Regions from separate parts of the Arthrobacter sp. zg.Y820 genome, predicted to be linked through region 3. Evidence: riboswitches for the same ligand, from Rfam matches in the RefSeq annotation. Region 3 holds a riboswitch; each other region holds the start of a gene.
The links. A riboswitch is a leader RNA that binds a small molecule or an ion and turns the genes downstream of it on or off. The one in region 3 is predicted to bind S-adenosylmethionine.

Region 1: linked by a shared signal. The riboswitch ahead of QNN99_RS11890 (LLM class flavin-dependent oxidoreductase) and the one ahead of QNN99_RS08260 (ABC transporter substrate-binding protein) in region 3 are both predicted to bind S-adenosylmethionine.
Region 2: linked by a shared signal. The riboswitch ahead of QNN99_RS14720 (bifunctional o-acetylhomoserine/o-acetylserine sulfhydrylase) and the one ahead of QNN99_RS08260 (ABC transporter substrate-binding protein) in region 3 are both predicted to bind S-adenosylmethionine.
Region 4: linked by a shared signal. The riboswitch ahead of QNN99_RS06090 (flavin reductase family protein) and the one ahead of QNN99_RS08260 (ABC transporter substrate-binding protein) in region 3 are both predicted to bind S-adenosylmethionine.

The regions. Positions count from the first base shown of each region.
Region 1 covers NZ_JASKLX010000009.1:604,592-606,786, reverse strand. Annotated here, with positions in the region: gene QNN99_RS11890 (LLM class flavin-dependent oxidoreductase) at 1-897, opposite strand, end outside; SAM riboswitch class IV at 1,023-1,138, opposite strand; gene QNN99_RS11885 (ABC transporter ATP-binding protein) at 1,506-2,195, shown strand, end outside.
Region 2 covers NZ_JASKLX010000012.1:202,193-204,387, reverse strand. Annotated here, with positions in the region: gene QNN99_RS14720 (bifunctional o-acetylhomoserine/o-acetylserine sulfhydrylase) at 1-942, opposite strand, end outside; SAM riboswitch class IV at 1,010-1,125, opposite strand; gene QNN99_RS14715 (VOC family protein) at 1,376-2,026, shown strand.
Region 3 covers NZ_JASKLX010000008.1:154,802-156,996, forward strand. Annotated here, with positions in the region: gene QNN99_RS08260 (ABC transporter substrate-binding protein) at 1-813, opposite strand, end outside; SAM riboswitch class IV at 1,050-1,167, opposite strand; gene QNN99_RS08265 (potassium channel family protein) at 1,358-2,059, opposite strand; gene QNN99_RS08270 (TrkH family potassium uptake protein) at 2,052-2,195, opposite strand, start outside.
Region 4 covers NZ_JASKLX010000006.1:183,962-186,156, reverse strand. Annotated here, with positions in the region: gene QNN99_RS06095 (PhzF family phenazine biosynthesis protein) at 1-562, opposite strand, end outside; SAM riboswitch class IV at 688-808, shown strand; gene QNN99_RS06090 (flavin reductase family protein) at 868-1,374, shown strand; gene QNN99_RS06085 (hypothetical protein) at 1,434-1,958, shown strand; gene QNN99_RS06080 (GNAT family N-acetyltransferase) at 2,031-2,195, shown strand, end outside.

The sequences.
Region 1 (2,195 bases), on a different contig from region 3:
GGCGTACTGCTGGTAATCCTCGTGCTTCGCGGCGGCCTCCTGCGCGGTGGCGGCGGTAATCACCGTCATCAGCGTGTAGATCCGGATCGAGTGCCGGTCCCGGCCGGCGGCTTCGGCGGCGTCGCGGATCTTCGTGACGGTGGCCTTGAGCTTCTCCTTGGTGGGCGCCCCCACAAACACGGCCTCCGCGTTGCCTGCGGCGAAGGCGATGCCGCGCGGGGAGGCGCCGGCCTGGTAGATCACCGGGGTGCGCTGCGGCGAGGGCTCGCTGATGTGGATGCCCGGAACCTTGAAGTACTTCCCCTCGTGGTTGATGTCGTGGACCTTGGCCGGGTCGGTGAAGACGCCGGTTTCCTTGTCGCGGACGACGGCGTCGTCCTCCCAGGAGCCCTCGAGCAGTTTGTAGATGACCTCGAGGTATTCGTCGGCGTGGTTGTAGCGCTCGTCGTGCTCCAGCTGGTCTTCCGCGCCCAGATTCCGCGCGGCGGAGGGCAGATAGCCGGTAACGACATTCCAGCCGACCCGGCCGTTGGTGAGGTGGTCCAGGGTGGAAAGCCGGCGGGCAAACGGATAGGGATGTTCATAGGCGGTGCCGGCAGTGACGCCGAAGCCGAGGTGTTCGGTGACCAGGGCCATCGCGGAGACCAGCAGCAGCGGGTCGTTCACCGGAACCTGGGTGCCCTGGCGCAGGGTGGCTTCGTTGGAGCCGCCGTAGACGTCGTATGTGCCCAGGACATCGGCGAGGAAGATGCCGTCGAACAGGCCTTTTTCGCAGGTTTTGGCGAGGTTGGCCCAGTAGCGGAGGTCGGTGTAATTGGCTGACTGGTCCTGCGGATGGCGCCACAGCCCCGGGGACTGGTGGCCCACGCAGTTCATGTCGAAGGCGTTGAACCGGATCTGCCGCCGGGGGCCCTGTGCGGTGGGCTGGGTGCCCTGCTCGGTGGAGGGTGTGCTCTGTGTGGTCGGCTGGATGTTCTGCTCGGTCACGGGGGAACCTTTCGGAACGGGACGCCCCTGAGGGAACGCCGTACTTGCCGTTCGCGGACGCGCAACGGCCGGATCCTCATCTGGGGCACCCCGCTACGGAGAAGAGGGTTGCCGCCCAACCAGCCAGAGCTTCGCGTTGGGACTCATGATCCTTCGGCTCCAGTATTGGCACAGCGATGCGGCTCAACGGAAGTCAATGACCCTGTGTGAACCGCGGGCACGGAGCCGGCCCCGCGGCGGACCTGGGCCTCCAGGCCGGCGCGCGCGGCGGTTTTCCGGCTGGCGCCGCGGCGTCGAAATGTTACGCCGGGGACTTGCCCGTTGTCCGAATGAAGCGTTTAGTGGCTCTTGACCATCCCGAGCGGCTGAGAGACCTGGATCAGTGAAGCCGCAGCAACCCTGGTTGCCGTACCTCCTCCTTGAGGAACGGCAATAGCGAGGACAACACCGCAGGAGGCCGTAACCGGCCCAAGGCGTTTTCCGTAGGGTGCTACTGCCAGGACCGATGGAGAGTTAACATGACCGCCTTGGCTTCACAGTCCCCTGCCGCCGCGCCGCCCGCTGCACCGCTTCAGGCCGCCGGCTCCGCTCTTCCCGTCACGTTTTCCTCGCTGGGCCGCACCTTCGGCGCCGGCCCCGAAGCACACCGGGTGCTGCGGAACATCAACTTCGAGGTGCGCCCGGGCGAGGTCCTGGCCATCCTCGGGTCCAGCGGCTGCGGAAAATCCACGCTGCTGCGTGCCGCAGCCGGCCTGGACGCCGCCAGCACCGGAGAAGTCCTGATCAACGGCACCCCCGTGCACGGGATCGACGACCGCTGCGCCGTCGCATTCCAGGAGCCGCGGCTGCTGCCCTGGCAGACGCTCCAGGCCAACATCGCGATGGGCCTGCCCAAAAGCATGAGCGCCAAGCACGGCAAGGCGAAGGTGGCCGAGCTGTTGGAGCTGGTGGAGCTGGGCCCGTTCGCCGAGCACCGCCCGCGGGCGGTGTCCGGCGGCATGGCCCAGCGCGCCTCCCTGGCCCGTGCCCTGGCCCGGACCCCCGGCGTGCTGCTGCTCGATGAGCCCTTCGGCGCCCTGGACGCGCTGACCCGGCTGAAGATGCAGGACCTGCTCCTCTCGGTGCACACGGCCACCCCCACCACCGTGCTGCTGGTCACCCACGACGTGGATGAAGCCCTCCAGCTGGCGGACCGGATCATTGTGCTG
Region 2 (2,195 bases), on a different contig from region 3:
CGCGACGGCCACGGCGTTGGCGACGTGACGGTCCATCCGCAGGCTCAGCGTCTCCAGGCCCTGGGCAATCAGGAACGCGTTGAACGGGGAGACGGCCGGTCCGAGGTCGCGGAGCAGCTGCACCCGGGCCTTGAGGATGTAGGCGAGGTTGGCGCCCAAAAGGCCGTTGGCGCCGAGGTCGCGGGCGTAGACCAGCCCGTTGTAGCTCTCATCCGGGGTGTTGAAGCCGGGGAATTTCTCCGGATCGGCGCCGAAGTCGAAGTTGCCCGAATCCACGATGACGCCGGCGATCGAGTTGCCGTGCCCGCCCAGGTACTTCGTGGCCGAGTGCACCACGATGTCCGCACCCCATTCGATGGGCCGGATCAGGTAGGGCGTGGAGAGCGTGTTGTCCACGATCAGCGGCACTCCGGCCTCGTGCGCGACGGCGCTGATGCCTTCGAGGTCCAGCACGTCCTGGCGCGGGTTGGAGACCACTTCCCCGAAGAAGGCCTTGGTGTTGGGCTGCACGGCGGCGCGCCACTGCTCCAGGTTGTCCGGATCCGCCACGAACGTCACGGCGATGCCGAACTTTTTCAGGGTGTGCTTGAACAGGTTGTAGGTGCCGCCGTACAGGCTGGGGCTGGCGACGATGTGGTCTCCGGCCTCGGCCAGATTGAGGATCGCGACGGTCTCCGCGGCCTGCCCGGACGCGAGCAGCAGCGCCCCGAGCCCACCCTCCAGGGAAGCGATGCGCTTTTCCACCGCTTCCTGGGTGGGGTTGCCGATGCGGGTGTAGATCGGCTCCAGCTCAGCCAGCGCAAACCGGTTGGCCGCAGCCTCGGCGCTGGGAAAGACGAACGAGGTGGTTTGGTAGATGGGCAGCGCGCGGGCGCCGGTGACGGCGTCGGGCTCCTGTCCCACATGGATCTGACGGGTTTCGAATGACCAGTTTCCTGACATGGCGTGCTCCCTATACCAGGGGCCGCACCGAGACTTCCGGCCCCGAAGGTAGCCGGCAGCCACGTGTGACCCGCGCTTGCCGTACGTCCTCTGACGTACAGCCAGGTCTTCACCCGGGGCACCCCACCGCGGTTGGAGGGTTGCCGGCCAGCAAGCCGGGGCTATCTGCTGGCACTCATGACCTATTCCCCCAATGAAAACGGATAACCCCGAAGCCCGCAACCTCTGTGACGGATCATTTCCCTGCGGGTTCGGGTGGCCGTGCCGGATGCGGGACAGGATCAAGAATTAGGGCATCCGCAGCACTCCCGTGGTCCGGCACCGGGCGCAGGATGAGGCCGCCGGCGGAACATCTGCAGCTCAAACCTGCCCATTTGACGACTTAGGCCAGCCTTGGTCGTGAGGTCGGTCACAACGTGCCATTATGGGCCGCATGCGCTTGGACCATGTTTCTTATGCCTGTGAATCCGACGGTCTTTTGGCCACTACCGAGAGGATTGCTTCCGCTCTGGGAGCGGACTTCGTCAAGGGCGGTGTGCATCCTCGCTTCGGCACCCGCAACATGATTCTCCCCCTGGCCAACCACCAATATGTCGAGGTGGTCGAGGCCCTGAACCATCCGGTGTCGGACAAGGCGCCCTTCGGCCAGGCCGTGCGCCAGCGCTCCGAATGCGGCGGCGGCTGGATGGGCTGGTGCGTAGCCGTGGACGACCTTTCACCCTTTGAAGCGCGTCTGGGCCGCGAGTCGGTGCCCGGAAACCGGAAGTTTCCCGACGGCCAGGAACTGACCTGGCAGCAGATCGGCATCAACGGCCTGATCGCCGACCCCCAGGTGCCGTACATGCTGCGCTGGGACGACGGCACCGAGCCGCTGCACCCTTCGGCCGCCCTGCCCGGCATGCCGGGCTCCGTGAAGCTGGACTCGCTGACCATCGCCGGGTCGGCCGAGCGCGTGACCCAGTGGCTGGGCACCCCGGTCGAGGAACCGCTGGAAAATGTGGGCGTGACCTGGATTTCGCCCAAGGGAACCCCCGGCATCATGTCCGTCACCTTCAACACGGCCAACGGTTCAGTCGAGATCTAGTTCTCCTGATCCCTCCGCTGCGCAATGGCGGGATTCTCCCTAACCGGAGGGTTGTCCACAACGGGGAGTCCTGCCCTCGCGGGCCGTCCGCCGCCCGTCCAGCCTTGAGGCATGGACCCTGCACTCATATTCTCAGCCGCTGCCGCAGCCCACGGTACGGACCGGCGTT
Region 3 (2,195 bases):
GCCGGCGCGCAGCGAGCCCAGCCGGACACTGTCCTCGGTGACCGGAATGATGGTGATCCGATCCAGGTAGGCCTCGCCCTGGTTTTCCAGGCCGGGCGGCGCCCACGCATATCCTTCCCGGCGGGTGAGGACGATTTCCTCTCCGTACTTTTCGGATTCCACGGTGAACGGGCCGCTGCCGATGATGCCGGTGAGCTGTGACTGCGCCTCGATCGGTGCGTTGATGGTTTCATCGGCGACCAGGCTGGTGCGCCAGAAGGAGAGCACATTCAGAAAGGGGGCGTGCGGGGTGGTGAGCTGCACCGTTACGGTCCGGGCGGCGTCGTCGGCCGTTACCGCCGAGACCTTCGGGAACCAGTTGTTCGCGGGGATGCCCTTGGCGCTGTCGCCGTTGGCCTGCCACTCCAGGTTCCGTTGAACCGCTGAAGCGTCCAGCACCTGGCCGTTGCTGAAGCTGGCGCCCTCCCGGATAAGGAAGGTGTAGGTCAGGCCGTCGTCGCTGACCGTCCACTCCTCCGCGATCCACGGCTTCAGTTCCAGTGTCTCGGGGTCGCGGTAGATCAACCGATCGGTGATGTTCTGGATGTAGGCGCTGTCCTGCCAGGTGCCGCTGCTCTGGAGCTGCGTGTTGGAGGACAGTTCGGCATCCAGGTACACCAGCTCGCCGCCGCGCCGATCGGTGGAATCGGAGGCGCTGCCCGGCTGCGTGCTGCAGCCGGAAGCGAGGACGGCGGTGATAAGGGACAGGATCAGCAGAGACGCGGCGGGAGCGGACACCGGACGCTTCCCGGTGAGTTTCCTGGACAGGTTCATGGTGCTGCTTTCTCTCGGAAGGGCTGGAGCAGATGCAGTGACAGGGGGTGCGGGCAAGCGCCGGCCGGGCAGGAGGATGCCCAGCGGGGAGCAGGAAGTCAGCCGGGCAGGAGGATGCCCGGCGGGGAGGCCGAGGCCTGGCGCGGGAAAGGGTCTAGCCGGTGGGGCGGGGACATCGATTCATCGGGGCTGCCTCTGCGATCATGGCGCCGCGGGGTGCCGCCGGAGCAGCACGGACGCCGTACTTGCCGGGCCGGGCGTCTGCCCGCCGGCCGAATCATCACCTGGAGCACCCCGCTACGACGAGAGGGTTGCTGCCCAGCCGGCCAGGGCCGATGGCTGGAACTCTTGATTGCTGACTACATGCTAGAGGACGCCGGCTACCGGCGGGCAGATGACGTTATCCGGGGTAAGCGACGGTCACAGGTCGCTAATTCGGTCATATTTCGGTCCAAACCGTCACACTCCACCGAACGCGTCATCCGTCGTCAACCGGCGCTCGCGGGCGTGCTCGGAAGGGCGGGCATGCCCGGTTAGGCGGCCGTCAGGCTGGCTGGCTGAAGGCGTCGGTCCGCTCCGGCGGCCCGGCGATCAGTATCCGGTCCAGGATGGTCAGCACCATGCCGGCGCCGGCGAATTCCCAAGGGCCGGACGCGCTCCGGCGGGCAATAATCGAGACGCCGTACATCTCCTGAACCCGCCCGGGATCGAGGGGAACGCCGACGACGGCGCCGTGCGGCACCGTTTCGGCGACGGCGAAGTCTTCGCCCACCCTGATGTACTCCAGCAGGCTGGCGCGGACCAGATGAGCGACCCGCCGGCCCATGTCCTGCTCCGGGTAAACCACGTGGTGGACGCCGATCTGGTCCAGGATCAGTCCGTGCTGCTCGCTGGCGGCCGCGGCCCACACTTGGGCCACCCCGGAGCGGACCAACTGCGAGGCGGTGAGCACGCTGGCCGCGATGTCGCTGGTGATGCCCAGCACCACACGGTTGAATTCGGACACCGACAGCTGATCGAGCACTTCAGTGTCAGTGCAGTCCGCCGTCACGACCAAAGTGAGGCGGCCGTCGAGCCGCTGGACCACTTCTCCATTGCTGTCCACGCCCAAAACCTCGGTGCCCTCGGCCATCAGCTCCAGGGCGACGGACTCCCCGAAGCGGCCCAGCCCGAGCACGGCGACTGCGTCTGCGTCGGCGCGGGCGTGTCCCGGATCCCGCGCACCAAGAAAGCTGAACCTAGCCAATGATGGGCCTTTCGATCGGAAGTTCGTAGTGCAGCGGCCGGTCGCGCAGTGCCAGCGCCGAGGCAAAGAGGAGTGGGCCGAGCCGGCCGGCGAACATCAGGACGATCAGGATCAGCTGGCCCGCCGCCGGAAGGTG
Region 4 (2,195 bases), on a different contig from region 3:
CCACGCGCAGGTTGCCCATGATGGTGGGATCCGGCTTCAGTGCCAGCACCGCAGCGGCGTCGGGCAGCAGAAGTCCGAGCCAGCCGGGGCCGTTGTCGATCCAGTTGGAGGCGAGGATCTGTGTGCGGTCCAGGTTCAGCGCACGCAGTGCCTGGTCCAGGACTTCGTCCTCCAAGGGGCCCGAGCGCAGCAGCGGCGGCGCGGCGAACGCGGCAATGCCTGCGTTGGCGTGAAGCGTTACGAGGCCGATCCCGCATTCCTGCACGACGACGTCGGGATAGCGGCGCTTGTTGCCGGCCTCCAGCCACGCGTGGCAGGTACCCAATGTCGGGTGTCCAGCGAACGGGATTTCTCCGCCGGGGGTGAAGATCCGCACCCGGTAATCGGCGCCGTCGCGGGTGGGAGGCAGCACGAACGTGGTTTCGGACAAATTCGTCCACCGCGCGAAGGACTCCATGTCGGAGTCCGAAAGTCCCTCGGCTTCCAGCACCACGGCGAGGGGATTCCCCAAATACGGCTCGCTGCCAAAAACGTCCACCTGTTTAAACCACCGCTGTTTCATGCCCAAACTCTATCCCTTCACCGTGGGGAGTTTTCATTCGCTGCGGGGAGTTTTGTGAAGCTGAGTTTTACGAACTAAGGCAGGTGTTTGCAGGCGTGCACCCGTGCCGCCTACGTTGGAAGAAGAATCAAGAGTTCCAGCCACGGGCCCTGGCCGGCTGGACGGCAACCCTCTCGCCGTAGCGGGGTGCTCCAGGTGACGATTCGGCCGCCCGGCAAAACTTCCCGGCTGCGGCAAGTACCGCGTTTGTGCCGACCCTGTTGTTAATCGTCGGTCCGGCGCTTAAGGCAGAGGAATCTCTTCGCATGTCTCTTGTTACCGATCTTCAGCCCGCGGCCCTGCGCCGTGCCTATTCACGTTTCCCCTCCGGCATTGCCGCGTTGTGCGCTGTGGTGGACGGGCAGCCGCAGGGAATTGTTGCGTCATCCTTTACCGTGGGCGTTTCGATGGATCCTCCCTTGGTGATGTTCGCCGTGCAGAACACCTCCCGTACCTGGCCGGTGCTGCGGCCCGCGGCCAGGATCGGGGTATCGATCCTGGGCTCCGACCACGAGGGGATCTGCAAGCAGATTGCGTCCAAGTCCGGGGACCGTTTTGCGGGCCTGAACCTGCACACCGACGAATCGGGTTCCCTTTTCCTGGACCGGGCAGCCCTGTGGCTCGAGTGCTCAGTGGAGAACGAGGTGCCCGCCGGGGACCACAGCGTCGTGCTGCTCCGCGTCCACGGCCACGCCTCGCATGACGATGCCCACGAGCCGCTGGTGTTCCACGGGTCGGCGTTCCGGCACCTCAGCGTCGCGGAGTTTGCCTGAGCCGCGGCGCTGGAAAACCCGCGCTGACGCGTGCGAACTAGGGCCGCTAAAGTGACTGCATGATTGCACTCACGCACGCGCCTCATGACCTTGTGGTCGGAACCAGCGATGGTATCGACGTTCGCTTTGCAGGTGTTGAGTTCAAAGACGCGCCAGACTTCGTCGGTGTCAGCGCCGGAGAGCCGGGCATCCACGTGCACCTCAGCGGAGTGCGTGGGAAAGAGACAATGTCCCGGGACGGCCGTTTCAACCGAGGACTCGAGGAGTGGTGGAAGCGGCGTGAAGCTGCAGGATCAGACCGATCTGAGAACCCGCCTCCGATGCCTGGCGTCGCCGTTTTTGAGGGGATCACCACGGTTGTATCTGATGATATTGGCACCGAGTACCGGCGGTCAGGAGGCCAAACGGCCGGCAGCGGTATGGAGTGGGACGCGCTCTGGGTCTACACACCGGCTCCCCCTGCTGAGGCTCGGACGCTTCGGCTCGAGTTCAGCGTCGGCGGGGAACTGACCGGAAAGTACTGCGAGTTCAGTCTCTCGAACCCCATCAGCGCGGACGGGTTAGCGAACCACGCTCCACACTGAGGATCCTCTACCGGATAAATACTTCCCGGGCCTTGGGAACTGGAGCATTTTGGAGAAGAAAAACGGGGGATCATGGACGTTGTCCTGCGAACACCAGGTGTAGACGAGCTCGGCGAGATCTGCAGCGTTTTGGCGAAGTGGCAGCACGACAGGGAACCGCTGCAGCTACACCCAGGCGATCTGGGCTGGTACTCCCTGCGAGGGCCAGCCGCCACTGCCGCTGCGACGCGCGTGTGG